One region of the Sporosarcina pasteurii genome, then DNA from elsewhere that is predicted to be linked to it. Evidence: a T-box and tRNA genes for the amino acid it is inferred to sense, from the RefSeq annotation. Region 1 holds a T-box; the other holds one or more tRNA genes.
What was found. A T-box is a leader RNA that pairs with one kind of tRNA and senses whether it is charged. The one in region 1 lies ahead of AB1H92_RS05940 (valine--tRNA ligase), so its partner is inferred to be a tRNA-Val.
Positions count from the first base shown of each region.

Region 2: it has a tRNA-Val gene. The T-box ahead of AB1H92_RS05940 (valine--tRNA ligase) is inferred to sense a tRNA for this amino acid. The anticodon was not compared.

Region 1 covers NZ_CP160452.1:1,299,611-1,315,336, forward strand. Annotated here, with positions in the region: gene lon (endopeptidase La) at 1-692, shown strand, start outside; gene yihA (ribosome biogenesis GTP-binding protein YihA/YsxC) at 689-1,270, shown strand; gene hemA (glutamyl-tRNA reductase) at 1,873-3,243, shown strand; gene AB1H92_RS05910 (inner membrane protein YpjD) at 3,343-4,173, shown strand; gene hemC (hydroxymethylbilane synthase) at 4,226-5,164, shown strand; gene AB1H92_RS05920 (uroporphyrinogen-III synthase) at 5,151-5,912, shown strand; gene hemB (porphobilinogen synthase) at 5,914-6,894, shown strand; gene hemL (glutamate-1-semialdehyde 2,1-aminomutase) at 6,895-8,187, shown strand; gene AB1H92_RS05935 (hypothetical protein) at 8,311-9,153, shown strand; T-box leader at 9,400-9,653, shown strand; gene AB1H92_RS05940 (valine--tRNA ligase) at 9,701-12,346, shown strand; gene AB1H92_RS05945 (TetR/AcrR family transcriptional regulator) at 12,511-13,047, shown strand; gene AB1H92_RS05950 (3-keto-5-aminohexanoate cleavage protein) at 13,225-14,121, shown strand; gene AB1H92_RS05955 (L-carnitine dehydrogenase) at 14,118-15,083, shown strand; gene AB1H92_RS05960 (thioesterase family protein) at 15,111-15,581, shown strand; gene AB1H92_RS05965 (glycine betaine/L-proline ABC transporter ATP-binding protein) at 15,617-15,726, shown strand, end outside.
Region 2 covers NZ_CP160452.1:2,715,633-2,731,358, forward strand. Annotated here, with positions in the region: gene AB1H92_RS13040 (B3/4 domain-containing protein) at 1-626, shown strand, start outside; tRNA gene AB1H92_RS13045 (tRNA-Leu) at 864-944, opposite strand; tRNA gene AB1H92_RS13050 (tRNA-Cys) at 980-1,053, opposite strand; tRNA gene AB1H92_RS13055 (tRNA-Gly) at 1,064-1,138, opposite strand; tRNA gene AB1H92_RS13060 (tRNA-Gln) at 1,143-1,214, opposite strand; tRNA gene AB1H92_RS13065 (tRNA-His) at 1,221-1,296, opposite strand; tRNA gene AB1H92_RS13070 (tRNA-His) at 1,330-1,405, opposite strand; tRNA gene AB1H92_RS13075 (tRNA-Trp) at 1,467-1,537, opposite strand; tRNA gene AB1H92_RS13080 (tRNA-Tyr) at 1,542-1,626, opposite strand; tRNA gene AB1H92_RS13085 (tRNA-Thr) at 1,647-1,722, opposite strand; tRNA gene AB1H92_RS13090 (tRNA-Phe) at 1,732-1,807, opposite strand; tRNA gene AB1H92_RS13095 (tRNA-Asp) at 1,821-1,896, opposite strand; tRNA gene AB1H92_RS13100 (tRNA-Met) at 1,900-1,974, opposite strand; tRNA gene AB1H92_RS13105 (tRNA-Val) at 2,106-2,181, opposite strand; tRNA gene AB1H92_RS13110 (tRNA-Glu) at 2,233-2,307, opposite strand; tRNA gene AB1H92_RS13115 (tRNA-Ser) at 2,338-2,429, opposite strand; tRNA gene AB1H92_RS13120 (tRNA-Asn) at 2,433-2,507, opposite strand; rRNA gene rrf (5S ribosomal RNA) at 2,562-2,676, opposite strand; rRNA gene AB1H92_RS13130 (23S ribosomal RNA) at 2,809-5,760, opposite strand; tRNA gene AB1H92_RS13135 (tRNA-Ala) at 5,867-5,942, opposite strand; tRNA gene AB1H92_RS13140 (tRNA-Ile) at 5,959-6,035, opposite strand; rRNA gene AB1H92_RS13145 (16S ribosomal RNA) at 6,167-7,720, opposite strand; gene AB1H92_RS13150 (nucleotidyltransferase-like protein) at 8,110-8,973, opposite strand; gene AB1H92_RS13155 (YgzB family protein) at 9,105-9,482, shown strand; gene perR (peroxide-responsive transcriptional repressor PerR) at 9,628-10,056, opposite strand; gene AB1H92_RS13165 (D-2-hydroxyacid dehydrogenase) at 10,228-11,172, opposite strand; gene bcp (thioredoxin-dependent thiol peroxidase) at 11,193-11,669, opposite strand; gene AB1H92_RS13175 (glutamate-1-semialdehyde 2,1-aminomutase) at 11,806-13,110, shown strand; gene AB1H92_RS13180 (aromatic acid exporter family protein) at 13,235-14,314, shown strand; gene nikC (nickel transporter permease) at 14,364-15,260, opposite strand; gene AB1H92_RS13190 (ABC transporter permease) at 15,278-15,726, opposite strand, start outside.

The DNA of each region.
Region 1 (15,726 bases):
GTAAAATTGCTGCGGTTTGCCGAAGAGCGGCAAAACAAGTTGTGACTGGCGAGAAAAAGCGTGTAGTGATTACATCAAAGACATTAGAAGATATTCTCGGTAAAAAGAAATTTAGGTACGGACTTGCGGAAACGGTTAATCAAGTCGGTGTAGCAACAGGGCTTGCTTATACGCAAGTAGGGGGAGACACATTGCAAATTGAAGTATCTCTTTCACCTGGTAAGGGAGAGTTAATGTTAACCGGGAAATTGGGTGACGTAATGAAAGAGTCTGCACAAGCAGCACTTTCGTATGTACGATCCAAAACGGAAGCATTTCAAATCGACCCGAAATTTCACGAAACCAATGACATTCATATCCACGTTCCCGAGGGAGCTACTCCGAAAGATGGACCATCCGCCGGAATTACAATGGCAACCGCACTCGTTTCTGCATTAACGGAGCGAAAAGTACGGAGAGAAGTAGGAATGACTGGTGAAATTACGCTTCGTGGACGTGTTCTTCCAATTGGCGGGGTAAAAGAAAAAAGTTTAAGTGCACATCGTGCAGGGTTAACAACAATTATTTTACCGTTTGACAATGAACGAGACATTGAGGATATCCCTGAGAGTGTCCGTAAACAACTAACTTTTAAATTTGTAACAGATGTCGAAGAAGTCCTAGACATCGCATTGGAGGCTGAGGACAAGTGAAAGTCCATAACGTAGAAATGATTATGAGTGCGGTAAGACCTGAGCAATATCCTGACGAAGGATATCCAGAGTTTGCACTCGCGGGACGTTCCAACGTAGGAAAGTCTTCTTTTATTAATCGAATGATTGCACGAAAGAGTTTGGCAAGAACATCTTCTAAACCAGGAAAAACACAAACACTCAACTTTTATAAAATTGAAGAACAGTTGTTTTTTGTCGATGTACCTGGATACGGATATGCAAAAGTTTCAAAGACCGAACGTGAAGCCTGGGGAAAAATGATTGAAGAATATTTAACGACACGTGAAGAATTGCGTGCAGTGATTCAAATCATTGATGTTCGTCATCCGCCAACGACAGACGATCGGTTAATGTATGATTTTCTAAACCATTTTGAAATTCCAGCAATCATTATTGCAACAAAAGCCGATAAAATTCCTAAAGGGAAAGTAAATAAACATTTAAAAATTGTCCGCGACCAGTTAAATATGCGACCAGACGATCCATTAATCTTATTCTCCTCTGAAAAAGGAACAGGCATGGAAGAAACCTGGAAAGAAATCAAAAAAAGGATGTAAACAAAAGCTGAGGGGGATTGCCTAGATGCGACAGGCATAAGGCAGGCTGAAACAGCGGCGTTTTTTTGCCGCAGTGTCAGCTTGACTTATGACCCGAGCATCTATCCCCCGAAGCTGGATGTAATCAAAAGTGGAAAGCGCTGCTTAGCCTCGACAGGCGTTGGAGGGCTTGCCGTAAAAGGCACGTACTTTGTGCCTTTTCGGAAAGACCGAAACGACCCGAGAGACTAGCGCTTGGAACTGGATGTAATCAAAAGTGGAAAGCGCTGCTTAGCCTCGACAGAAAAAGTCTTCTACCTGTGAAATTAACACATATAATAAAATTAAAGGCATTCGCTTTTCTAAACAATGAAACGGTTGATCATCAAAAGATCATCCGTTTTATTGTATATATAACAAAAATGAGATAGGCTAAGTTTAAAAACACATAATCTTTGAACTACATTATATAACTGGTTATATTTATATTAGAACAATTATAAAAACAAGCTAGAAACCTATGCATTTCATAAGGTGTTCACATTTGGTGAACCCATGGGGATTGATATATGTTATACTAATCATAATGAAATATAAGAACGTTGAGAGGTGTGAGCACCAAAGTGCATACAATTGTAGTAGGTGTTAACCATCGGACGGCACCTGTAGAATTAAGAGAAAAACTGTCGTTTGTTGAATCAGAACTGCCGCAAGCAATGCGATTACTTCAACAACAAAAAAGTATTTTAGAGAACATTATTATTTCAACCTGTAACAGAACAGAGATTTATGCAGTTGTCGATCAGATACATACTGGACGTTATTATATAAAGCGCTTTTTATCGGAATGGTTTTCGATTCCGATAAAAGTATTTGAAAATCATTTAATCATTCACGAGAATGATGACATGATTGAACATTTAATGAAAGTTTCGGCTGGCATGGATTCTATGGTCCTTGGAGAAACTCAAATATTAGGGCAAGTTCGGGATAGTTTTCTAGAGGCGCAATCTATCGGAACAACCGGTACTGTCTTCAATCAACTATTTAGACAGGCAATTACTTTTTCGAAAAGAGCGCATTCAGAAACGGACATCGGTGCGAATGCCGTATCTATTTCCTATGCAGCAGTTGAATTAGCAAAACAAATTTTTGGAAACTTAAATCATAAACATGTGTTGATTTTAGGTGCCGGCGAAATGGGTGAATTGGCACTTAAAAATTTACAAGGTAGCGGTGCAGAAAAAGTAACAGTTGTGAACCGAACCTTTTCGACGGCTGAAGAGATGGCTCAGAAATTTGGCGGCGTCGCAAAGCCAATGAATGAATTACAATGTGCGCTTGTAGAGGCGGATATTTTAATTAGTTCTACGGCCGCAACCGAATATGTCATTGATTATCAGACAATGAAATATGTAGAGCGTATGCGTAAAGGCAATTCTTTGTTTTTAATTGACATTGCTGTTCCGCGTGATTTAGACCCACGTATTGGTGAACTCTCCAATGTATTTCTATATGATATTGATGATTTACAAAGTATTGTGGATGCCAATTTGGCAGAACGTGAACGAGCTGCCGAAAAAATTGGTTATATGATTGAAGGTCAAATTATAGAATTTAACGAATGGCTTGCAACGCTTGGCGTCGTTCCTGTAATTACTGCGCTACGTGAAAAAGGCTTGCAAATCCAACGGACGACAATGGAAAGCATATTAAATAAAATTCCTGACTTAACAGAACGTGAGAAAAAGGTATTAAGTAAGCATACGAAATCGATTCTTAACCAATTAATTAGAGAACCTATCCGAGAAGCAAAAGAACTTGCAATGGAACCTAACTCTGCTGAAAAACTAGAGTTATTCCAAAAGATTTTCGGAATTGAGGAAGAAGTAGAAAGAGAGAAAGAAAAAGAAGCAATTGCAAAGTTAGCGAAAAAACGACTAAAAGTTCGTGCGAAGAATAATCCGGTGCCTAAACCTGAGTGGACATTTTAAAGCGAATAAGGAATTTCCGCATTTGAATGCTATATGAAAAATACGGAAATTCCTTTGTTTTTCCGCTATACTTGATAGTTTTAGAAAGGCAGTGGCATGATGACTGATATTACAATGTCAAGATTGCATGAATGGATGGTCGTCTTGTACGCGGTCAGTCTAGTATTTTATTTCATAGATTATTTGAATAAAGATCGCATCGCACACCGCAATGCTTTTAGCTTATTAATGCTCGTCTTTAGTATGCAATCGATTTTTCTTGTACTATTTATAATTGAAACGAAACGTTTCCCTGTATTGTCCTTGTTTGAAGGGATTTACTTTTATGCTTGGCTATTAATTACAATATCAATTGTCCTTCATCTTTTTACAAAACTCGGCTATGCGGTGTTTTTTTTAAATATAATTGGTTTTATCTTTATGACCATCCATACGTTTGCCCCTGTACAAATTAAGCAGTCCACAATAGGGGATGCGTTAATCTCAGAATTACTATTTATCCATATTACTTTTGCGATATTGTCTTACGTTGCATTTGCGATATCGTTTGTCTGTTCGGTATTGTATTTACTCCTCTATCGTAATTTGAAAGAGAAAAAATGGACAAAGCAATTTGGTCGATTACCATCGCTTCAACAAACTGCCACAGGCATGAAAACGGGGATAATTATTGGGATCCCTTTTTTATTTATTAGTTTAGTCCTGGGCATGCAATGGGCGCATATCGTCCTATCAGAATGGTCATTTTTTGATATGAAAATTGTCGGCTCATTTTTCATATTAATTGTTTATAGTTTTCTCTTGTTTGGGATTCAAACTGGAAGATTACGAGGGAATAATCATATGTGGGCAAATATATTTGCTTTTTTATTTGTCATTATTAATTTTTTTCTTGGGAGTACTCTATCCGGATTTCATTTTTGGATATAGTACAAAAGGATTCTGAGAGAGGAAAGAGTTCATTAGGAAGGGTTTGAATGCATTGAGAAAAATTGTTGTTGGTTCAAGAAGAAGTAATCTAGCAATGACTCAAACAAAGTGGTTTATTGAGCAAATGAAAGAAGCAGGTGCACCATTTGAGTTTGAAATTAAAGAAATTATGACAAAAGGTGATAAAAACCTTCATGTGAAGCTTTCTAAAGTAGGTGGGCAAGGTATATTTGTAAAAGAAATTCAAGATGCTTTATTTAATAAAGAAATTGATTTTGCGGTACACAGCATGAAAGACATGCCTGCTGAGTTGCCTGAAGGATTAATGATTGGATGTATCCCACCACGTGTTGATGCAAGAGATGCACTCATATCTACTGACCATGTGAAGTTAATGGATTTACCTGCTGGCTCAGTTGTAGGAACTTCGAGTTTACGTCGTAGTTCACAGCTATTATTAATGCGTCCTGACCTTGAAGTCAAATGGATTCGTGGAACTATTGAAGCGCGCATAGGAAAATTGCGTGAAGGTGAGTACGATGCAATCATACTTGCTGCTGCAGGGATGAAACGTGTTGGATGGGATGATGATATTGTCACAGAATTTTTCTCGGCTGAAGATGTCATTCCGTCAGTGGGACAAGGTGCACTTGGGATTGAATGTCGTTCGGATGATAAGGAGTTACTCGATGAACTGGCAAAAGTAAATGATCCGAAATCTTGGGATGAAGTAACAGCAGAGCGTACATTCTTATCTGAAATGGATGGCTCGGATCAAGTGCCAATCGGAGGTTATGCACAATTAGAAGGATCCAACGTTAAGTTTACAGGTTTTATTGCATCACCAGACGCAAAACAAGTGTTCAAACATACGGTTGTCCATGCGGATCCTGTACAGGCGGGAAAAGAAGTAGCAAAAGTATTGCGTGCAGAAGGTGCTAGCGAAGTAATCGAGAAAGTGTTGGCTGATTTAGACAATGAGAACAAGTGAACCACCACTCAATGGTGAAACGATTATTTTTACCGGAACGCCAAGGGCAACAGATGTATTTAGCTTAGTTGAAGAATACGGTGGAACACCGGTTTCATTGCCGCTTATTCAAGTGGCGGAATTGGTAGAATCGACAGACCAACTTCGTTTGGAAGCTTGCGCAACGTACGATTGGCTCATCTTTACGAGCCAAAGTGCGGTTGCCGCATTTAAAGAAAAACTAGAGCGTTTTAATGTGTCTGTTGAAACGATTCCATCGCATATTGCTGCGATTGGATCAAGAACAGCTGCGGCACTCGAAAAGCTTGGTTTTACTGTAGAGTTTATTCCGACCGTATTCAGTGCAGATGTTTTTGTAAAGCAATTTCAACCAGCGGAGAATGAAGCACGCAGGCTTTTATTTTTACGCGGATCCATCGCAGGTCCTACAATACGGGAAGAACTGCCGTTTGAAGTGGATGAATGGACGATTTACAAGACCGAAAGAGTAACTGATAACGCGGGAAAGCTTGTTCAGTTATTAAAAGAGACAGAAAAAACCTCTGTTTTATTTGCTAGTCCATCTGCAGTAGAAGTATTTGCGGAAGAAGTGGTTCCCGTAGTAGGTTGGAAAGGCTATACAATTGGTGCTATCGGACATATCACTGAAAAAGCGTTGGAAAAAGTGGGCGCAAATGTTCACGTTCGACCCAATACATACACATTGAAAGATCTTGTCGATAAGTTGGCAAGTCGAAAGGATGTTTAGATTGAATCAATTACATTTTCGTCGCAATCGACGTTTACGAAATACAGATACGCTACGCAAAATGGTACGCGAAACTGTTTTACGAAAAGAAGATTTCATTTATCCGATTTTCGTAGTTGAAGGAGAAAACATTAAAAATCCAGTCGCTTCAATGCCTGGCGTGTATCAACTTTCACTTGATCATTTTGAAAAAGAAATTGACGAAGTTGTTTCATTAGGGATTCCATCGGTTATTTTATTTGGTGTACCGAACGAAAAAGATACTGTAGGTTCCCAAGCTTATGCAGAGGAAGGCATCGTTCAAAGGGCGACGCGACTTGCAAAAGAATGTCATCCAAATCTCGTTGTTATTGCAGATACTTGCCTATGTCAATATACGGACCACGGACATTGTGGAGTAGTAGAAGACGGTTATGTCGTGAATGACGCGTCACTTGAGCTATTAACGAAAGCGGCAGTGAGCCAAGCGAAAGCAGGCGCAGATATTATCGCTCCATCAAACATGATGGATGGATTTGTTGCTGCGATTCGCCAAGGATTGGATGAAGCAGGGTTTGTCAACATTCCTATCATGTCGTATGCAGTTAAATATGCGTCGTCCTATTATGGGCCATTCCGCGATGCAGCCCATTCCTCACCGCAATCAGGAGACCGTAAAACGTACCAAATGGATTCTGCAAATCGTCTTGAAGCACTACGTGAAGCGGAAGCAGATGTAGAGGAAGGTGCAGACTTTTTAATTGTGAAGCCAGCACTCTCTTATCTAGATATTATGCGGGATGTGAAAAATAATTTTACATTACCAGTCGTTGCGTATAACGTAAGTGGGGAATATTCAATGATCAAAGCCGCTGCACAAAACGGTTGGATTAACGAACAAGAAATTGTACTTGAAACATTAACGAGTATGAAACGTGCGGGTGCTGATTTAATTATGACGTACCATGCAAAAGATGCAGCACGTTGGTTGGAGGGTAAATAATTGGAAAAACATTATAAGAACTCAAAACAAGCATTTGAAAAAGCAGTAGACCATATGCCGGGCGGTGTAAACTCACCTGTGCGTGCATTTAAATCGGTAAACATGGACCCAATTTTTATGGAAAGTGGAAAAGGGGCAATGATTAAAGATATTGATGGCAATGAATACATTGACTACGTCTTATCATGGGGACCACTTATTTTAGGACACGCTGACCCAGACGTTGTAGAAGGCATTCAACGTGTAGCAGAAACAGGATCAAGTTTTGGCGCACCGACATTAGCTGAAAATGAATTAGCAGAACTTGTGATTGAGCGTGTACCATCGATGGAAATGGTGCGTATGGTTTCTTCAGGGACAGAAGCGACAATGAGTGCACTTCGTTTAGCACGAGGCTATACGGGTCGTAATATTATAATGAAATTTGAAGGATGCTATCATGGACATGGCGACTCCTTGTTAATTAAAGCAGGTTCGGGTGTTGCGACACTAGGTCTACCAGATAGTCCAGGCGTTCCTGAATCAATTGCACGCAATACAATCACAGTGCCTTATAATGATTTAGATAGCGTAAAGCTAGCCTTTGAGGAATACGGATATGATATCGCTGCATTAATTGTTGAACCTGTAGCAGGCAATATGGGTGTTGTTCCTCCACAGCCAGGTTTCTTAGAAGGTTTACGTGAACTGACAACTGAAAATGGTTCACTCCTAATTTTTGACGAAGTGATGACAGGCTTCCGTGTAGGCTATGAGTGTGCACAAGGATACTTCGAGGTTCAACCAGACTTAACTTGTCTTGGTAAAGTAATCGGTGGCGGTTTACCGGTAGGCGCTTATGGTGGATCAAAAGAAATTATGAGTCATATTGCACCAGCAGGAACGGTTTACCAAGCAGGAACATTATCGGGGAATCCACTTGCAATGACTGCGGGAATTGAAACATTGAAAAAGTTAACACCAGCATCATACGAATACTTCAATAAACTGGGCGACCAGTTAGAAGCAGGTTTCCGTGAAGCAGCAGAAAAATATAATATTCCACATACTGTTAACCGCGCAGGTTCTATGATTGGTTTCTTCTTTACCAATGAAAAAGTTGTGAACTACGATAAAGCGAAAACATCTGACCTTGAGTTGTTTGCAGAGTATTATCGCTTAATGGCAGAAGAAGGCATTTTCCTTCCACCTTCACAGTTCGAAGGGATGTTTTTATCTGCAGCGCATACAGAAGAACATATTGCAAAAACAGTTGAAGCTTTCCATAAAGTATTTGCAAAGCTGGCAAGATAATCAAACAAAGCCTTTCTCCACAATTGATGGGGAAAGGCTTTTCGATTAACTTACAGCTACTCTATTCTAAGTAACTAGATCGATGCATACAATTGTCTGTGAAGGAATAGGAGGAGAGATCGTATGAAAAATGTAAAATGGCAAATGAAAGAGAACTTTGCCTTCTCACCAGAAATAGGTTTTCCAGCATCTGCCGATCAACTTAAAGTGACACCAAGGTTTACATTAGAAAAAGTAGAAGGACGGCCCAAGTTAACAGGGATTTACCATCTTGCTGTAAATGTTAATTTAGAGGAAAGAAAGAACGACAATAGTGAGATTAATGAAGCTATTTTAATTGATGATCTAGATATTGACGGAAAAACAGGGTATTTTGAATATGCAGTACCATTTAATATTGATTTCCCACCTGAAGCGGATGACCCTATTGATATTAAAACAATGAATACGACACATGAAATTGATGAAAACGGATGTCTGTCGATTATTTGGGACGTTGAATGCACATACAAAGAAGTTGGCATTCATCAAACACGCGAAGAACAGAAAGAAAACCAATCGGCCAAAACTGCTAGTGCCGAAGCTAAGAAAAAAGAAGCTGTTGCTGAAGAAAAACAAACACAGACTACCAAAAAAGAAGTCGCCGAAAAGCAACAAACAAAAGCTGAAAAAAAAGAAGCTGTCACCGAAGTGAAAGCAACCAAAGAGTCGAATGAACATAAACAAGCGGCGGCTAGTGCTAAAAAAGAAGTTTCTGAAACAAGACAATCTACTACTCCCCAAACCGAAACCGAGGTGGCCGTAGCTAGTCATGAAAGCGAATCAGTCAGAAATACTTCACAAGTAGTCGTCGAAACCGCTTCTTTTACTGAAGATGAAGTGCTCTCATTTATTTCTGAATTAGAAGACGGCATTTCAACGACTGGATTCCGCCTAAATGATGTCCTTGTGCAAGGCGAAAGCTAATGCGCAAAGGATACAAAGCAAAATAAAGTCTCCAGTTGTGGGAACGATGATCATTCGAATTAATTGAAATGCCGCGATAGGAATAATAATCGATTTACAGTAACATCGCGTTTTCCGAAGCCAAGGGGGAAGGAGATACGGGTTATATCCTTTTCTCATAACAAAATCCTTTCTTAAAGGTATTGAAAAGCAACCATTGACCTTGACGAATGAAAGGCTATTCCGTTATACTAAGAATAACTGCATATAGATGCGATGAACGGGATAGTAAGTAATACTTGTTTTCTAAAGAGAGGGGCTACCGGTGAAAAAGCCCTGTAAACAACCTACTGAATGTCACCCGTGAGCAGTTTTCGTGAACATGTTTTTTGGTTGTCGATGATTAATTCCAAAACAGTAGCGAAAGCCGGTTTGAAGCCGTTATGATTGATTGAGATGTACAGCTTTTTTTAGTGTACATAAATAAAGGTGGTACCGCGAATAGCTCCTTCGTCCTTTTAGGCGAATGGAGTTTTTTTATTGCTGAAAATTAAAGGAGGACACGAATATGTCAAAAGATCAATTATCAATGCCGACAAAATATGAACCACAATCAATCGAAGATGGCCGTTATGAATGGTGGTTGAAAGGAAAGTACTTCGAAGCTCAGCCTGATAGTGACAAAGAACCATACACAGTTGTGATTCCACCGCCGAACGTGACGGGCGTTTTACACTTAGGACACGCTTGGGATACGACATTGCAAGATATTATTATTCGAATGAAACGTATGCAAGGCTATGATGCACTATGGTTACCAGGAATGGACCACGCAGGTATAGCGACACAGGCACGTGTTGAACAACGTCTACGTTCAGAAGGAAAATCACGTTATGATTTAGGTCGTGAAAAATTCCTTGAAGCGACTTGGAACTGGAAAGAAGAATATGCTTCCCATATCCGTGAACAATGGGGCAAATTAGGACTAGGACTTGATTATTCCCGTGAACGTTTCACACTAGATGAAAACTTATCGAAAGCAGTACAAGAAGTTTTTGTTAAACTGTATAACAAAGGTTTAATTTACCGCGGTGAATACATTATTAACTGGGATCCTGCAACGAAAACCGCATTATCAGACATTGAAGTAATCCATGAAGATGTGCAAGGTGCATTCTATCATATGCGTTACCCACTCACAGATGGTACTGGAAGTATCGAAATTGCGACAACTCGCCCAGAAACTATGCTAGGTGATACAGCAGTTGCGGTTCATCCGGAAGATGAGCGATACAAACATTTAATTGGAAAAACAGTTACACTTCCAATCGTCGGTCGAGAAATTCCAATTGTTGGGGATGACTACGTCGACATGGAATTTGGAAGCGGTGCGGTAAAAATTACGCCTGCCCATGACCCAAATGACTTTGAAATCGGAAATCGTCATAATTTAGAACGCGTGCTCGTCATGAATGAGGATGGTTCTATGAACGAGTTAGCTGGTAAGTATCAAGGGATGGACCGTTTTGAATGCCGTAAACAAATTGTAATAGACTTACAAGGGATGGGCGTTTTATTTGAAATTGAAGAACACTTACACTCGGTTGGACATTCAGAGCGAAGCGGTGCCGTTGTTGAGCCATATTTATCAACGCAATGGTTCGTAAATATGGAACCACTAGCGAAAGCTGCAATTGAGTTACAAAAAGGGGAAGGCAAAGTAAATTTCGTTCCATCACGTTTTGAAAACACATACTTAAATTGGATGGAAAACATTCATGATTGGTGTATTTCACGTCAACTTTGGTGGGGCCATCGTATCCCGGCTTGGTATCATAATGAAACAGGCGAAGTATATGTCGGGAAAGAGGCGCCTGCAGATATTGAAAACTGGAGACAAGATGAAGACGTTTTAGATACTTGGTTCTCTTCTGCATTGTGGCCGTTCTCAACACTTGGTTGGCCAGATGTTGACAACGAAGAGTTTAAACGTTACTATCCGACAGATGCGCTCGTTACAGGATATGATATTATTTTCTTCTGGGTATCCCGCATGATTTTCCAAGGAATCGAATTTACGGGAGAGCGTCCATTTAAAGACGTCTTAATTCACGGACTTGTACGTGATGCAGAGGGGCGTAAAATGTCGAAATCACTAGATAACGGCGTTGACCCGATGGAAGTTATCGAGAAATACGGTGCAGACGCGCTTCGCTACACACTTTCAACGGGTGCTTCGCCAGGTCAAGACATTCGCTTCTCATGGGACCGTGTTGAGTCAAACTGGAACTTTGCGAATAAAATTTGGAACGCATCACGTTTTGCGCTCATGAATATGGATGGCATGACCTATGATGAAATTGATTTGACAGGTGAGAAATCTGTCGCAGATACGTGGATTTTAACACGTCTAAATGAAACGATTGAACAAGTGACACGACTTGCTGATAAATATGAGTTCGGTGAAGTTGGCCGTGCGTTGTACTCCTTCATTTGGGACGATTTCTGTGATTGGTATATTGAAATGGCTAAATTACCACTTTATGGTGATGATGAAGCTGCAAAGAAAATGACGCGTTCTGTACTTGCATACGTGTTAGATCATACAATGCGACTATTACATCCATTTATGCCGTTTATTACAGAAGAGATTTGGCAAAACTTACCGCATGAAGGTGAATCTATTACAATTGCCTCATGGCCAGTTGTGGATGCATCACTTTCTAATGAAGCACGTGCAACAGAAATGAAACTATTGATGGATATTATCCGTTCTGTCCGAAATATTCGTGCGGAGGTAAATACGCCGATGAGTAAGCCAGTGAATCTATATATTTCAACGCGAGAAGATAAAACGACTGAAATTCTAGAAGCGAATCGCAAATATATTGAGCGATTCTGTAACCCGGAAACACTAACAATCGGAAAAGGAATCGAATCACCAGGCAAGTCCATGTCTGCTGTGATTACAGGTGCTGAGCTATTCTTGCCACTTGAAGGACTTATTAATATTGAAGAAGAACTTGCCCGTTTAGAGAAAGAACTAAAAAAATGGGACAGCGAAGTGAAACGCGTTCAAGGTAAATTATCTAACGATCGCTTCGTAGCGAACGCACCAGATGCGGTCGTTGCAGCAGAGCGTGAAAAAGAAAGAGACTACCTCGAAAAATACGCGACGGTTGAGAAGCGTATGAAGGAATTGAAAGACATTTAAATGATCCGTTTAATGCCCCCGCCAATGTTGGTGGGGGTTGTTTATCGGAGAAATGAAAAGAAACAAAGAAGAGCCTATTAAGCATATATTTATGCTCATCTAATTGAGATAGGATCGTCTGGATAGTATAGTCAAAGAAAATAGGCGAAATTGAGGTGACTGCAATGAATAGAAACTCTAGAAGGATTGAAATTCTTGATGCTGCATCGAAAATCGTGGCAGAAAAAGGAATTTTTGATTTAACGATAGATGCAGTAGCAGAAGAAGCCGGTATCAGTAAAGGCGGATTACTGTATCATTATCGATCAAAAGAAGTATTAGTTGAAAAAATGGTAGAGCATTTGGCGACAAATTACAGAAGTAAAATTGCTAAAAGTGCAGCTGAAGACAATGAAGACAAAGGAAAGTGGACACGTGCTTATTTAGATGTCACTTTTAAACAAGCATATAAGAATAAAGATATGCACTCTGGTTTACTTGCAGCAAAGGCAGTGAATCCAGCATTACTCAATCCAATTCATGAAGCTTATTCGGAATGGCAGCAGGAAATTGAAGACGATGGCCTTGATCCAATTATGGCAACGATTGTTCGTTTAGCGACGGATGGAATATGGCTAGCAGATCTTTTTGGGATTAATCCGATTGAAAATGAGCAAAAAGAATTAATTTACGAAACCTTGAGGAAATGGACGAACGAATAGAGCTTGGCATAACAGTATTTTGACGATGAATTTGTAATTCAAAAGTCATGCTGGTATGCCTTTTTTCTTTTTTTAGGGGTTGAAATCAAGACGACTCACATAGTATAGTGTTATTTAATGTTTCAAAACCGTCCAGACGGTATAGTAAATGCATTAGGACATTTTGGAGGAGATAAAATGAAGAACAAAGTATTATTAACAGCTGCTGTAACAGGCGCAGGGGATACAACAAAAATAAATGAACATGTACCTGTTACGCCGAAAGAAATTGCGGAATCAGCAATTGCGTCTGCAAAAGCGGGTGCTACAGTTGCGCATGTGCATGCACGTGATCCGGAAACAGGTGGAATTAGCCACAATATCGAACATTACCGTGAAATTGTTGATCGGATAAGAGATTCTGAAACCGATGTTGTCATCAATATTACAGCAGGAGGCGGTGGAGACTTTATCCCTAGTCTGGATACACCAGCAGCCGGTGGAGATGGAACGTGGATTCAAACGCCTGAAGAACGCCATGCTCCGGTTGGCCAATTACTACCAGAAATCTGTACGCTTGACTGCGGAAGTGTCAACTTTGGCGACATGATTTATATGAGTCCAACAGATTGGCTTAGACAACATGCGAAGCTAATTCAAGAAAGTGGTGTGAAGCCTGAACTTGAATGTTTTGACACTGGACATTTACGTTTCGCGAAGCAATTAATAAATGAAGGACTGATCGATGGAGATCCGATGTTTCAGTTCTGTCTTGGTATCCCTTGGGGAGCAGAAGCAGATGTAGAAACAATTATGTACTTAAAAAATCGCCTACCCGAAAATGCACATTGGTCTGCGTTTGGAATTGGACGTATGCAATTACCAATTGCGATGCAAACAGCCATGTTAGGTGGGAACATCCGCGTAGGTTTAGAAGATAATTTATATCTCACGAGAGGGGTACCTGCAACGAATGAACAACTCGTAGATAAGGCAGTTGAAATGTTACACGCGAATGGAATTGAAGTGATGACACCTGAAGAGGCACGTGTTCATTTTGAATTAAGAAACCCACACGGAGGAAATCAACTATGAATTCCAAGATGAACAAGATTGAGCAGTTGGCTGTCATTGGAACTGGTGTCATTGGGAATGGTTGGATTGCTCGCTTTCTAGCGATGGGATACGACGTGGTTGCCTTTGATCCTGCAGAAGGTGCAGCAGAGCGAACTCGTTTAGCTATAGAGCGTGCATGGCCTTCCTTAGAGCAAATGGGGCTTGCGGAAGGTGCATCAACTGCGCGGGTTACTTTTGTACCGACAATTGAAGAAGCAGTTAAAAATGCAGATTTAATTCAAGAGAACGTGCCAGAAAGAGAAGAATTAAAGAAAAATGTATTAAAAAGCATTGATCAATACGCAAAACCGGAAGCAATTATAGCATCTAGTACGTCGGGAATTAAGCCGAGTACATTACAAGAAGGATTACAACATCCAGCACGATTAATCGTGGCCCATCCATTTAATCCGGTTTATATCTTACCACTCGTTGAACTAGTAGGCGGTGAAGCGACCACATCATCAATCATGGAGCGAGCAAACCAGTTTTACCAATCCATCGAGATGAAACCACTAATTATTCAAAAAGAAATTGAAGGTCATGTCGCAGATCGGTTAATGGAAGCGCTTTGGCGTGAGTCTTTACATTTAGTTAACGATGGGATTGCAACGACTGAAGAAATCGACGCGGCGATTATATACGGCGCCGGGTTACGCTGGGCACAAATGGGACCATTTTTAACATTCCATTTAGCCGGCGGCGATAAAGGAATGCGTCATATGCTAGAGCAATTTGGCCCTGCACTTAAGCTACCATGGACAAAATTAGAAGCACCTGAATTGACAAATGACTTAAAAGAAAAAGTAATTTCAGGATGTGAAGTTCATGCAGGAGACGTACCCATTGCTGAATTGGAAGTAAAGCGTAACGAGTTTTTAGTGAAGTTACTAGATTTAGTTGAAGAATATTGGCATGAGCCAAATAAAGTTTCTAGTTAGATAGAAACATAAAAAGGGAGCATTAAAATGGAACACGTATCATTTAACTATGAAGATCATGTACGTTCTGAGTGGGTAGATTATAACGGGCATATGAACGATGCGGCTTATGCCCGTGTTTTTAGCTTAGCAGTAGATGCCTTCATGGCGCATATTGGACTAGATGAAAAGGGCATAAACAAGCATGAATATACAATCTTTACATTAGAAACGCATTTATGTTACTTACGCGAAGCAAATGAAGGGGAAATGCTTGCCGTAACAGCACAACTATTAGATGTAGATGACAAACGTTTGCACATATTTTTCGTTATGAAAAATGGTAACGGCGAAATCGTTTCAACAAGTGAGCAAATGCTTATGGGTATTGATACGGCGCAAGGAAAAGCAGCAGCGTTTCCGAAAGCGATTGCATCAATCGTCGAAACACTATGGAAGGCGCATAAACAGTTAGAAACTCCAAAGCAAGTAGGTAGGAAAATCGGTATTAGGCGATAAGCGCCATAGTTGATGAATACCAAAGGAGAGTTTACATGTATAAGATTGAAGTCAATAACCTGACAAAAGTATTTGGATCCCACCCACAACAAGGTTTAGATCGCCTCAAAAGAGGGGAACAAAAGGATGAAATACTTCAAAAGAC
Region 2 (15,726 bases), 1.4 Mb from region 1:
ATACCAAAATTACGGTCTCAGAATCTCCTCAAATGCTAAAAGGACGCTTACAATTATTTCAAGAACAACTTTTCTTTGAACTTGATGACAAGGCAGTCACAGAATTTCAAGGTGTTCAGGAATGGCGTGAAGTATGGAAAGCATTTGGCGCAAACCCAAGCCGTTATCGTTCTTCAATTGAAGCGTTACTGAGAAGAATAGGCAAACAAAATTATTTACAACCTGTTAATTCGTCTGTTGACATGAATAATTTTTTCTCTTTGCAATATGAAATTCCGATGGGGATTTATGACACGCAGCGTATTCAGGGTGATATTGCATTTAACATTGGAACAAGTAAAACAACTTTAGAAGGACTAAACGGACGTCTAAACCATGTGAATAATATGATCGTTCTGTCCGATAACATCGGTCCTTTCGGGAGCCCTTTTGTTGATTCAAAACGGACTGCTGTTTCTGAAATTACAACATCCGCTGTTCATGTGTTCTTCCTGCGTCCTTCTATGGACACGGAAGAAGCAGCTAAACTATTAACAGCCGCGGGGAAAATGTTTACGAATGTTCATGGCGGTGAAGTGTGCTCAAAGATTTTGCATAAAGAACAGCCTTCTACTATTCTAGATTAATATTTTAATGAAGGCATGAGAGGGTAAACATAGCCTAACCAATAACCTTTTCCTATTTACTTTGTAACCAATTATTAATCTGCATCTAGAGCATTCCAAACAATCCTCTAATGCTTCCGATAGTTTCCTTTATGGAAAAGGCTCCTTCTTTTAGGAGCCTTTTCTTTTTCGAGTATTAGATAAAACACTTATAATTTATATCAAAAAAAGACACAACCGAAGTTGTGTCTTTATTGATACCCGAGGCCGGACTTGAACCGGCACGCCTTACGGCATCGCATTTTGAGTGCGACGTGTCTGCCATTCCACCACTCGGGCTAAGAAATATTTAAATGATCATATAAAGTCAAATTTGGAGGCGGCAACCGGAATCGAACCGGTGATAAGGGTGTTGCAGACCCGTGCCTTACCGCTTGGCTATGCCGCCTCTATAAAATTGGAGCGGAAGACGGGATTCGAACCCGCGACCTCCACCTTGGCAAGGTGATATTCTACCACTGAACTACTTCCGCATAACTGGGGTAGCTGGATTCGAACCAACGAATGACGGAGTCAAAGTCCGTTGCCTTACCGCTTGGCTATACCCCAAAAAAATGGGGCGGCTGAAGGGAATCGAACCCTCGAATGTCGGAACCACAATCCGATGCGTTAACCACTTCGCCACAACCGCCATAATACTATTAAATGTTTATATCTTGAAAAATGGGGCGGCTGAAGGGAATCGAACCCTCGAGTGTCGGAACCACAATCCGATGCGTTAACCACTTCGCCACAACCGCCATAACATAAAAATAATTCCAATACGATTAATAAAGGAATGTTTCTGATTTCAGAAAATAACAGGGGCAGTAGGATTCGAACCCACACCAAAGGTTTTGGAGACCTCTATTCTGCCCTTAAACTATGCCCCTAGAATGGTGGTGGGGGAGGGATTCGAACCCCCGAACCCTGAGGGAGCGGATTTACAGTCCGCCGCGTTTAGCCACTTCGCTACCCCACCATATTAAATAAGAGTTTTCTTGGTGCCGGAGAAAGGACTTGAACCCTCAACCTACTGATTACAAGTCAGTTGCTCTACCAGTTGAGCTACTCCGGCGAATAAAAATGGTGGCTTAGGACGGAATCGAACCGCCGACACAAGGATTTTCAGTCCTTTGCTCTACCGACTGAGCTACTAAGCCTTTATTATAAAAATGGCGGTCCCGACGGGAATCGAACCCGCGATCTCCTGCGTGACAGGCAGGCATGTTAACCGCTACACCACGGGACCATTTGGTTGCGGGGGAAGGATTTGAACCTACGACCTTCGGGTTATGAGCCCGACGAGCTACCACTGCTCCACCCCGCGACAATAATATGAATTAAATCAAATTGACTTTCTACGCTTATGATGAGTTTGACACCTTTCGTGACTTTGTCACGTCGGTGCTAATCGCATTCGTTGTGATGCGACTTGCTCCACCCCGCGATAATAATATATGGTGGAGGATGACGGGATCGAACCGCCGACCCCCTGCTTGTAAGGCAGGTGCTCTCCCAGCTGAGCTAATCCTCCATGTTAAAATTGCGATACTTTGTAGTACTGCACTATTTCATATAGTAAATATGGTGACCCCTACGGGATTCGAACCCGTGTTACCGCCGTGAAAGGGCGGTGTCTTAACCGCTTGACCAAGGGGCCTTTATGTATATAGTTACTGTTTTAAAAATCTGGCGGAGAGCAAGGGATTTGAACCCTTGAGGCAGCGCAAACCGCCTACACGATTTCCAATCGTGCTCCTTCGGCCACTCGGACAGCTCTCCAATTGGCTCCGCAGGTAGGATTCGAACCTACGACCGATCGGTTAACAGCCGATTGCTCTACCACTGAGCTACTGCGGAATAATATTATCAATGTCTGTCCATTCACATTATATGTGTGGATAAGGATTGCGAGACCAGCAACGTCCTACTCTTGCAGGGGCTAACCCCAACTACCATCGGCGCTGAAGAGCTTAACTTCCGTGTTCGGTATGGGAACGGGTGTGACCTCTTCGCTATCGCCACTGGACTCTATTAACACGACAACTCTAATTATATCAAATCCTGCTAGGAATGCAAGCCTTTTTTGTAAATTAATTAGTTTTGTTCGTTCAAAACTGGATAAACGTGACATTTGATGACACAAACTCGTAACATTTAAAAGGATAAGTCCTCAATCGATTAGTATCCGTCAGCTGCACATGTCGCCATGCTTCCACCTCGGACCTATCAACCTCATCATCTTTGAGGGATTTTACTTACTTGCGTAATGGGAAATCTCATCTTGAGGGGGGCTTCATGCTTAGATGCTTTCAGCATTTATCCCGTCCATACGTAGCTACCCAGCTATGCCTTTGGCAAGACAACTGGTACACCAGCGGTATGTCCATCCCGGTCCTCTCGTACTAAGGACAGCTCCTCTCAAATTTCCTGCGCCCGCGACGGATAGGGACCGAACTGTCTCACGACGTTCTGAACCCAGCTCGCGTACCGCTTTAATGGGCGAACAGCCCAACCCTTGGGACCGACTACAGCCCCAGGATGCGATGAGCCGACATCGAGGTGCCAAACCTCCCCGTCGATGTGAACTCTTGGGAGAGATAAGCCTGTTATCCCCGGGGTAGCTTTTATCCGTTGAGCGATGGCCCTTCCATGCGGAACCACCGGATCACTAAGCCCGTCTTTCGACCCTGCTCGACTTGTAGGTCTCGCAGTCAAGCTCCCTTATGCCTTTGCACTCTACGAATGATGTCCAACCATTCTGAGGGAACCTTTGGGCGCCTCCGTTACTCTTTAGGAGGCGACCGCCCCAGTCAAACTGCCCGCCTGACACTGTCTCCTACCCCGCTAAGGGGCATGGGTTAGAATTCCAATACAGTCAGGGTAGTATCCCACCGATGCCTCCACCGAAGCTGGCGCTCCGGTTTCAAAGGCTCCTACCTATCCTGTACAGACTGCATCAGAATTCAATATCAGGTTGCAGTAAAGCTCCACGGGGTCTTTCCGTCCTGTCGCGGGTAACCTGCATCTTCACAGGTACTATAATTTCACCGAGTCTCTCGTTGAGACAGTGCCCAGATCGTTACGCCTTTCGTGCGGGTCGGAACTTACCCGACAAGGAATTTCGCTACCTTAGGACCGTTATAGTTACGGCCGCCGTTTACTGGGGCTTCGGTTCAAAGCTTCGCTTGCGCTAACCTCTCCCCTTAACCTTCCAGCACCGGGCAGGCGTCAGCCCCTATACGTCACCTTACGGTTTTGCAGAGACCTGTGTTTTTGCTAAACAGTCGCCTGGGCCTATTCACTGCGGCTCTCTCGGGCTTTAACACCCTATCAGAGCACCCCTTCTCCCGAAGTTACGGGGTCATTTTGCCGAGTTCCTTAACGAGAGTTCTCTCGATCACCTTAGGATTCTCTCCTCGCCTACCTGTGTCGGTTTGCGGTACGGGCACCTCCCGCCTCGTTAGAGGCTTTTCTTGGCAGCGTGAAATCAGGGACTCCGGGGAAAATTCCCCTTGCTATCACAGCTCAATGTTATAGAAACGGGATTTGCCTCGTTTCACACCTTACTGCTTAGACGCACATTACCAACCGTGCGCTCACCCTATCCTACTGCGTCCCCCCATTACTCAAACGGCGGGGAGGTGGTACAGGAATATCAACCTGTTGTCCATCGTCTACGCCTTTCGGCCTCGACTTAGGTCCCGACTAACCCTGAGCGGACGAGCCTTCCTCAGGAAACCTTAGGCATTCGGTGGAAGGGATTCTCACCCTTCTTTCGCTACTCATACCGGCATTCTCACTTCTAGGCGCTCCACTAGTCCTTACAGTCTAGCTTCGACGCCCCTAGAACGCTCTCCTACCACTGACACCAAAGGTGTCAATCCACAGTTTCGGTGATTCGTTTAGCCCCGGTACATTTTCGGCGCAGCGCCACTCGACCAGTGAGCTATTACGCACTCTTTAAATGGTGGCTGCTTCTAAGCCAACATCCTGGTTGTCTGGGCAACGCCACATCCTTTTCCACTTAACGAATACTTGGGGACCTTAACTGGTGGTCTGGGTTGTTTCCCTCTCGACTACGAATCTTATCACCCGCAGTCTGACTCCCAAACAAAAATCATCGGCATTCGGAGTTTGTCTGAATTCGGTAACCCGGGATGGGCCCCTAGTCCAAACAGTGCTCTACCTCCGAGATTCTAACGTTTGAGGCTAGCCCTAAAGCTATTTCGGAGAGAACCAGCTATCTCCAGGTTCGATTGGAATTTCACCGCTACCCACACCTCATCCCCGCATTTTTCAACATACGTGGGTTCGGGCCTCCAGTAAGTGTTACCTTACCTTCACCCTGGACATGGGTAGATCACCTGGTTTCGGGTCTACGACTACATACTAAAACGCCCTATTCAGACTCGCTTTCGCTGCGGCTCCGCATTCTCTGCTTAACCTTGCATGTAATCAGTAACTCGCCGGTTCATTCTACAAAAGGCACGCCATCACTCAGCTTATTTCCGAAGAAACAGCATCGAGCTCTGACTACTTGTAGGCACACGGTTTCAGGATCTATTTCACTCCCCTTCCGGGGTGCTTTTCACCTTTCCCTCACGGTACTGGTTCACTATCGGTCACTAGGAAGTATTTAGCCTTGGGAGATGGTCCTCCCGGATTCCAACGGAATTTCACGTGTTCCGTCGTACTCAGGATCCACTCTGGAGAGAATACACTTTTGATTACGGGGCTATTACCCGCTATGGCAGACCTTTCCAGGTCGCTTCATCTAATGCATTCCTTTGTAACTCCGTATAGAGTGTCCTACAACCCCAGGAAGCAAGCTTCCTGGTTTGGGCTGTTCCCGTTTCGCTCGCCGCTACTCAGGGAATCGATTTTCTTTCTCTTCCTCCGGGTACTTAGATGTTTCAGTTCTCCGGGTGTGCCTCATATACGCTATGTATTCACGTATATGTACTGTTCCATTACGAACAGTGGGTTTCCCCATTCGGAAATCTCTGGATCAAAGCTTACTTACAGCTCCCCAGAGCATATCGGTGTTAGTGCCGTCCTTCATAGGCTCCTAGTGCCAAGGCATCCGCCGTGCGCCCTTTCTAACTTAACCTTAAAAATCCAATGCTGTATAGCGATATACAACAATTGAATCATACATTACTACATTTGTGTTTATTTCAATGTCGTTTTATCCAGTTTTCAAAGAACAAGTTATATGGTGGAGCCTAGCGGGATCGAACCGCTGACCTCCTGCGTGCAAGGCAGGCGCTCTCCCAGCTGAGCTAAGGCCCCATATCACTTTCGAAAATGGTGGGCCTAAGTGGACTCGAACCACCGACCTCACGCTTATCAGGCGTGCGCTCTAACCAGCTGAGCTATAGGCCCTTCCGAAAATTATATGAAGTATTTATTAAATTTCGAAACACTTAGTTTCCACTTTTTTATAAACCTTCAAAACTGAACGCAAAACGTCAAGTTGAAGAGAACTTTCTCTTCATTCCGTTAAATATCCTTAGAAAGGAGGTGATCCAGCCGCACCTTCCGATACGGCTACCTTGTTACGACTTCACCCCAATCATCTGTCCCACCTTCGGCGGCTGGCTCCCAAAAGGGTTACCCCACCGACTTCGGGTGTTACAAACTCTCGTGGTGTGACGGGCGGTGTGTACAAGACCCGGGAACGTATTCACCGTGGCATGCTGATCCACGATTACTAGCGATTCCTGCTTCATGCAGGCGAGTTGCAGCCTGCAATCCGAACTGGGAACGGTTTTATGGGATTAGCTCCCCCTCGCGGGTTGGCAACCCTCTGTACCGTCCATTGTAGCACGTGTGTAGCCCAGGTCATAAGGGGCATGATGATTTGACGTCATCCCCACCTTCCTCCGGTTTGTCACCGGCAGTCACCTTAGAGTGCCCAACTGAATGCTGGCAACTAAGGTCAAGGGTTGCGCTCGTTACGGGACTTAACCCAACATCTCACGACACGAGCTGACGACAACCATGCACCACCTGTCACCGCTGTCCCCGAAGGGAAAGGTATATCTCTATACCGGTCGGCGGGATGTCAAGACCTGGTAAGGTTCTTCGCGTAGCTTCGAATTAAACCACATGCTCCACCGCTTGTGCGGGTCCCCGTCAATTCCTTTGAGTTTCAGCCTTGCGGCCGTACTCCCCAGGCGGAGTGCTTAATGCGTTTGCTCCAGCACTAAGGGGCGGAAACCCCCTAACACTTAGCACTCATCGTTTACGGCATGGACTACCAGGGTATCTAATCCTGTTTGCTCCCCATGCTTTCGCGCCTCAGCGTCAGTTACAGACCAGAAAGCCGCCTTCGCCACTGGTGTTCCTCCACATCTCTACGCATTTCACCGCTACACGTGGAATTCCGCTTTCCTCTTCTGTACTCAAGCCTTCCAGTTTCCAATGACCTTCCACGGTTAAGCCGTGGGCTTTCACATCAGACTTAAAAGGCCGCCTGCGCGCGCTTTACGCCCAATAATTCCGGACAACGCTTGCCACCTACGTATTACCGCGGCTGCTGGCACGTAGTTAGCCGTAGCTTTCTAATGAGGTACCGTCAAGGTACAGGCAGTTACTCCTGTACTTGTTCTTCCCTCACAACAGAGCTTTACGATCCGAAAACCTTCTTCGCTCACGCGGCGTTGCTCCATCAGACTTTCGTCCATTGTGGAAGATTCCCTACTGCTGCCTCCCGTAGGAGTCTGGGCCGTGTCTCAGTCCCAGTGTGGCCGATCACCCTCTCAGGTCGGCTACGCATCGTCGCCTTGGTAAGCCGTTACCTCACCAACTAGCTAATGCGCCGCGGGCCCATCCTGCAGTGACAGCATAGCCGTCTTTCAGAGTTCCTTCATGTGAAGGAACTGATTATTCGGTATTAGCCCCGGTTTCCCGGAGTTATCCCCAACTGCAGGGCAGGTTGCCCACGTGTTACTCACCCATCCGCCGCTAACAAAGGAAGAAACAAGTTTCTTCCTTGTTCGCTCGACTTGCATGTATTAGGCACGCCGCCAGCGTTCGTCCTGAGCCAGGATCAAACTCTCCATAATAGAGAAATTCGATTAGCTCGACTTCTTTGCTGGCATCATTAAGATGTCCAAATTTCGAATCCGAAGATCCGTTTCCTACAAGCCAACAAGTTGGTTTGTAGTTGTTATATCTTGACGTTTTGCTGTTCAGTTTTCAAGGTTCATACTTGTTGATTAAAACTACTCTTTTTCAAGTCCGTCGCCCGAAGCGACTCCTTTAATATAACATCGCGTAACAAAAGAGTCAAGAACTTTTTTGAAAAAGTTTTTCATCTAAAGTTGCTTGCTGTTTCTTTCGTTCGTTTGAAGCGACGATTAATAGAATAACATAGTATCAATTAAAATGTCAACATCTTTTCTAAAAAAATAATGGGATGCCTGAATAGCACCCCATCTAAGCTATATCCCTGTTAGATAACCTTATACATTCTATGATAGATTAAACTATTTTTAGATGGACTTTCTACAACTCCAATAAACCCTTTTTTAATTAGAAACTCAATGAACACTTCTAATTCAACTGAGTATAACTTTAACTCCTCATGCTCATGTAACTCCTGTATCTCCCAAAGTTCTTGAGTAACCATCACTTCTAAAATATGTTGTGCACCATCTGCTGTCCGGTTATAGATAAAGAACTCACTTGCCAGGAAGAGCAGTTCCAAACGTTGTTTCAATGGTTCTTCACTCATAATTAATTCTTCATAAAGCTTATAAATAGCTGGGTCTATTCTTTTTACTTGATTCCATACTTTCACTTCTGGGAATAAACCTTTCTCAATAACCGCAAGTCTTGCTAAATGGTGTAATGAATTTACGACATGATTATAAGCATCTAAATAGTTTTCTTTCTCATAAAAAGTTTTTCCTTCTATATAAGCCCGAACTAACCTAGAAAGTTCTAATCCCATTTTTATTTTCTGACCATAATAAGGATACTCTATCAATTCACGTTTCATATTTTCCACATACTCATTGCGATCGAAGTAGACAGTACCGTTAAATAACCATTCTACGACTTTTCTTTTCGAGCCTACTACTAACCACTTTTTAAGTTGACTATCACTAATTACGTGCATAGCAGCATTTCCCGCGTCGGACATATAATGTTTTGTATAGATTGGGGTTGTCTCATCAGCGGTAATTATTAGGAGGATTGCATCGAACGTATCTGTATTCGGATCCTCTTCTTCTCTTTTTTCAACGAGGAGCACACCAAGTGTTGTCGGATCACTTGCTCGTTCTTGATAAATCGACCTTAAAACTTGCTCCATTCTCCCCACCTCCTTGTTCTAAATTACACTTCGACATTTAGACGTAAACTCCTTTATTCAAGTTCTAAATATATCGAAAAAATTAAAATTATGCTATAGTAATTGTTGATAGTTAAGGAGGATTATTTCGTATGAAACCGTATAAAAATAAGATAAACCGCATTCGTTCCTTTGCCCTTTCATTAATATTTATCGGTGTTGTCATTATGTACGCAGGGATTTTCTTCAGAAAATATGAAATTATTATGTTGATTTTTATGGCACTCGGTGTGTTGTGCATTGTCGCAAGCACCATTACTTATGCTTGGATTGGTGCCATATCGACTCGAGCAGCTCAAGTTGTTTGTCCTGAATGCGGAGGCCTTACAAAAATAGTTGGACGTGTCGATATGTGTGGACATTGTCGCGAACCCTTAACAATGGACCCATTACTCGAAGGTAAAGAGTTTGATGAATCCTACAACAAGCCAAGTAAATCAAGGAGTAACAAAAATTCAACTAGCCATTAACACATTGGCTTATGAACTCATTAATCATACACAGTTCCACGTAAATTTACCTTGAATTATAAATAATCCATGTTTAGTAAAATAAAAACAACCCTAAGTTTTACTTGTATAAAACTTAGGGTTGTTTTTTAACATGATGATTTTCTTATTTTGCCAAACACGTCGGACACGTACCGTATACTTCTAGCCGATGTGAATTCACTTTAAATCCTGTAATATGAGCGGCAAGTTGTTCAACTTCTTCTAAGCCCGGATAGTGAAAATCTACAATCTTCCCACAATCATCACAAATAATATGATAATGATCATGTGTGATAAAATCGAAACGACTCGAAGCATCACCGTACGTGAGTTCTTTAATGAGTCCTACGCTTAGAAAAACACGAAGATTATTATAGACGGTCGCTACACTCATGTTAGGAAAGTTGCTAGCAAGCGATTTATATATTTCATCGGCAGTTGGGTGTGATTTAGAAGTAACAAGATATTCTAAAATAGCATGTCTTTGAGGAGTGATTCTAACTCCACTTTGTTTCAACGTGTCCAGCGCGTCTTTTAACGTAATTTCAGACATCGCTCTGCACCTCAATCCTATAAAGATTATTACTTTGTAATCATTATAATCAGTTTACTTAATTGATGGTCAGTTTGTCAACTAAAGCGATGCTTATCTGTAAAAATTATATCATCCAAACCAATCCAATTGAGAACTACCCTCATGCTTATACTTCCCCGCGAATCCAATTCAATACCCTTGCTTTAGATTCACCACATTACGATAGTCTTTTTCCTTATTTAGATATTTTTCAAGATTTTCTTGGAAAATATCTAAGGCACGTTCGATATACTTCCCCGATTTACCCGATACATGTGGGGACACGGTACAATTCGACAATGTCCAAAACTCACTGTTCTCAGGTAAAGGTTCAGTTTGAAATACATCAAGTACCGCATGAAGAATCTCTTTCTCTTTTAAGGCCTCAATTAACACTTCTTCATTCAGTACGTCACCACGACCGAAGTTTAAAAATATCGCCGATTCTTTCATAACCTTAAAATGCTCGGCAGTTAATAACCCTTTTGTTTCTGGAGTACTTGGCAATACGGAAATAACAAAATCCGCTTGTGGCAACTTGCCTTTTAGTTGTTCAAATGTAATTGTTTCATCCATATAATCGGCTTTTCTTCCAGAACGATTGCAACCTACAGTATAAACGCCAAACGCTTGTAGCAATCTACCAATTTCCCCACCAATTGCACCAGGTCCTAAAATTATCGCAGTCGAGTCGCGTAACTCTGTGGAATGAAAATCCCCTTTCCACTCTTTCGTTTCTTGGATCGCATAAATCTCTGGAATTGAACGTTTCAAACCTAATATATGTCCTAACACCGATTCTGCCATTGGCGTTTTATGGATCCCACGCACATTTGTCACCAAAATATTTCGTTCTTCTAATGCTTCTAGTGGCATCTTGTCTATCCCCGCTGAAGCAACCATAATCCACTTTAATTGTTCTGCACGCGCCAACAGTTCACGGTTAATATTTCCGCCATATGTGACAATGACATCCGCAATGTTTGCCTCTTCACAAGATGCAGTTCTTTTAAAGTAAAAAGTACACGCAGGAAAATTCTGGACTAACGCTGCTTTTTGATGTTCTTCTATATTAAATGTAAATAATATATCCATCAAGACACCCCCATTGTCAATTAGCCATTTACAATTTGCTTTAATGTTGCCAACGCTTCATCGATATGCCCCTTCACTCTCACTTTACGCCATTCCTTTACAACTTCACCTTGTGGATTAATTAAAAATGTTGATCGTTCAATGCCCATAAATTCACGTCCGAACATTTTCTTTAATTTCCAAACACCATATTTTTCTGCAACTTCATGTTCATCATCAATTAATAGTGAAAAAGGAAGTCCATGTTTACCAATAAACTTTTGATGAGATGCTTCGTTATCAGGGCTAATACCTAAGATTACAGCATTCAAATTACTAAATTCTTCATAGTTATCTCGGAAATCACAAGCCTGCGTTGTACAACCTGGCGTTGAATCTTTCGGATAAAAATATAAAACTACATATTTTTCATTCGCGAAATCTTCTAACGAAACAAGCTCTCCTTTTTCATTACGTAGTGAAAATGATGGTGCTTTTTTTCCTTCAAGAACTGTCATTGTCATTTCCTCCCCTAATTATGAATAAACTCTTTCATTATCGTACCCGAGGAATCTTAGACTTTCAATTTCTTTGGCGTATTGAGGAAATTTTGTTTAGAATAGAAGAAGTAACAGATGAACGGAGGAAATCAATATGAATAGAACAAAATCAGAAATCATTTATAAAGAAGCTACGGAGCATATTGTAGGCGGCGTTAACAGTCCATCCCGCGGCTATCACGCAGTAGGTGGCGGCGCACCGACAGTTATGGAAAGTGCAAAGGGTGCCTACTTTTGGGATGTAGATGGCAATAAATATATCGATTATCTAGCAGCCTATGGTCCAATCGTTACGGGTCATGCGCATCCGCATATTACAAAAGCAGTGACGCATGCAGCTGAAACGGGACTTCTTTATGGAACACCAACACGACACGAAGTGAAATTCGCCAAAATGTTAAAAGAAGCAATGCCGAAAATGGATAAAGTTCGCTTCGTAAACTCAGGAACAGAAGCTGTAATGACGACAATTCGTGTTGCAAGAGCCTACACAAACAGAACGAAAATCATGAAGTTTGCTGGCTGCTATCACGGACATTCGGATCTCGTGCTTGTATCAGCAGGTTCGGGTCCGGCAACACTTGGTACACCTGATTCTGCAGGTGTTCCTACTTCAATTGCAGAAGAAGTGATTACCATTCCTTTTAATAATCCAGAAGCTTACAAAGAAGCGATGGAAAAGTGGGGACATGAAGTAGCCTGTGTATTAGTAGAACCAATTGTTGGGAACTTTGGAATCGTTGAACCAAACGAAGGATTTTTAGAACTTGTTCATGAACTAGCTGCAGATAAAGGCGCGCTCATCGTTTATGATGAGGTGATTACAGCTTTCCGATTCCATTACGGCGGTGCACAGGATATGCTCGGATTAACACCTGACTTAACTGCACTCGGAAAAGTAATCGGCGGAGGTTTACCAATCGGCGCTTATGGCGGTAAAAAAGAAATTATGGAACAAGTTGCACCGCTTGGCCCTGCCTACCAAGCAGGAACAATGGCTGGAAATCCTGCATCGATGCTTGCTGGAATCGCATGTCTTGAAGTGCTACAGACGGAAGGCGTTTATAAAGAGATGGATAGACTTGGTGCGATGCTTGAAGAAGGCATTCTACAATCTGCTAAAATGCACGGTGTTACCCTAACGACAAATCGTCTAGGCGGTGCACTGACACTTTTCTTCACAGACGAAAAGGTTGAAAACTACGAACAAGCAGAAGCAACAGACGGCGAAGTTTTCGGGAAGTTTTTCAAGTTATTATTGAAAAATGGTATTAATATCGCTCCATCTAAATACGAAGCTTGGTTCTTAACAACTGAACATACTGAAGAAGATATTAAAGAAACGATTTCTGCGGTCGATAAATCATTTGAAGAACTTTCAGCAACACTGAATCAGTAAATTATCGTATAATAGCTTCAAATAAACTTAGTAGGCGCGGATAATTTTGTGTCAATGATTATCCGCGTTCTTTGGAAGTTTTGCAGATTCAGTATTTCATTTTTGAACAGAAAGGAATAACCTTATGAGACTTGGGGCTCGTATTTTAAAAACAGGTGTTGCAATTGTACTCGCTTTATTCATAGCCGAGTTGCTCAAATTACCAACCACCGTATTCGCTGGTATCGCGGCTATTTTCGCAATTCAACCATCCATTTATCGCTCCTACTTAAGGATAGTCGAACAAATCCAAGGAAATATTATTGGCGCGATTATTGCGGTTACTTTCGTTCTAATTTTTGGTCATCAGTTAATCATCATTGGTTTAGCAGCTGTTGTCATTATTTTACTCATGAATAAACTCGGTCTAGAAAAGTCGATTTCAATGGCGCTCGTCATGATGATTGCCATAATGGAAATTAAAGGCGATGAATTTCTTTCATTTGCACTGCTTCGCTTCTTTACAATTGTAGTCGGTGTCCTTTCAGCTTTTCTTGTAAACTTGTTATTTATGCCACCAAAATATGAAACAAAGCTTTTCCAATCCATTCACGAAACACAGGATGAAATTATCCGTTGGACACGACTAGCAGGTCGTCAAGCATCTGAACATATTGCGACTAAAAAATCAATAAAGAAATTAAAAGATCGTCTGACTGAAATCGATCAAACTTATTTGTTTTTTAAAGAGGAAAGAAGCTATTTCAAAAAAATAACGCGAACAAAAACAAGGAAACTTGTGATTTACAGGCAAATGATTGCTACCTCAAGAAGTAGTTATGAAGTACTAAAAAAACTACATCAGTATGAAAACGAACTGATTAATTTACCGGAACATTTCCGAATCATGGTGCAAGAGAGACTGGATATATTACTTACTTTTCACGAACAATTGCATTTAAAGTTTGTTGGCAAATTAAAAGCTGAAAACCTTGAATCCAACTTGGAAAACTATATTCAGCGTCATGAAGTGATGGAGATTTTCGCGAAGGAAATCAGTGTGACAAAAGAAATTGAAGACTTTTCTACTTATCATTTACTTCATATTTTATCAGCAATTTTAAATTACGAAGAACAACTAGAGCATTTGGATAAACTAATTACTTATATCCAAAAGAACCATGAAAGTGAAGTAAGTAAAGAAATACAAGAAGATATTTATTAAAAATAACCCACAAAAGTTGATTGCACCGTCAAACTTTGTGGGTTATTTTTTAATTTTTCATTCTCGGGTCCATTGCATCGCGCAATCCATCACCCATTAAGTTAAAGCCAAGTACCGTCAACATAATCGCAAGCCCTGGGAAAATCATTGTCCAAGGTGCCGATTGCATATAGTTTTTTGAATCCGCTAGCATTTTGCCCCACTCAGGCATTGGCGCTTGTGCACCTAGCCCTAAAAATCCGAGAGCTGCCGCTTCAAGAATCGCAGTCGCGATCGCAAGTGTTCCTTGGACAATGACTGGTGCCATTGAGTTCGGAAGGATATGCGCAAATAATATTCTAACATCCCGCATGCCAATCCCTTTCGCAGCGGTAATGTATTCATCTTCTTTAATACTTAAAACCTTCGATCGAATAAGCCGGCCAAAGTTTGGCACGTTAATAATTGCGATTGCAATAAGCGCATTTTGTAAGGATGGTCCAAGTACGGCAACAATTGCAATGGCTAATAAAATCGATGGAAACGCAAGCATAATATCAAAGATTCTTGAAATGACGACATCCACCCAGCGCCCATAATATCCTGCAACAATGCCGAGAATACTTCCGATAATGACAGAGCCAATGACTGATGAAAACCCAACCCACAGTGAAATCCTGGCTCCATGAATAATTCGAGATAAAATATCTCTGCCAAAATCATCGGTTCCTAACCAGTATTCAGCTGAAGGGGGTTGCAGGCGATCAGCCATCACTTGGTCGTTAATGCCTTCTTTTGCAAGTAGCGGTCCAAAAACAGCAAGTAAAATAAAAAACAAGACGATAAATGCACCAACAACCGCTACCTTACTTTTTCGAAATCCTCTCCAAGCTTCACGCCAAGGCCCAACACTTTGACTGACTTCCACTTCAGCAATTCCATCTACCTTCGGAGCTAGTTCAGACACATTCGCTTCCCCCTTCCTTAATCATATTTAATTCTCGGATCGATAAAGCTATATAATAAGTCTACAATTAAGTTAATCATGACGAAAAAGAATGCAACGATTAAAATACCTGATTGAATGACCGGATAATCTCTAAAGCCTATTGCATCGTATATATATCGCCCAATGCCTGGCCATGCGAATATGGTTTCCGTTAAAATCGCGCCACCAAGTAACATTCCCATTTGCAATCCGATAATTGTTAATACAGGAATAATCGCGTTTTTAAGCGCATGTTTGTACACAACGAAAAACATTTTCTGCCCTTTTGCTCTAGCGGTTCGAACATAATCTGAACGCATCACTTCAAGCATACTGGACCGTGTCATTCGTGCAATAATCGCCATCGGGATTGTGGCAAGCGCAAGTCCTGGCAAAACTAAATGTCGTAGCACTTGCACCAATTGATCAAACCGTCCCGCGATAA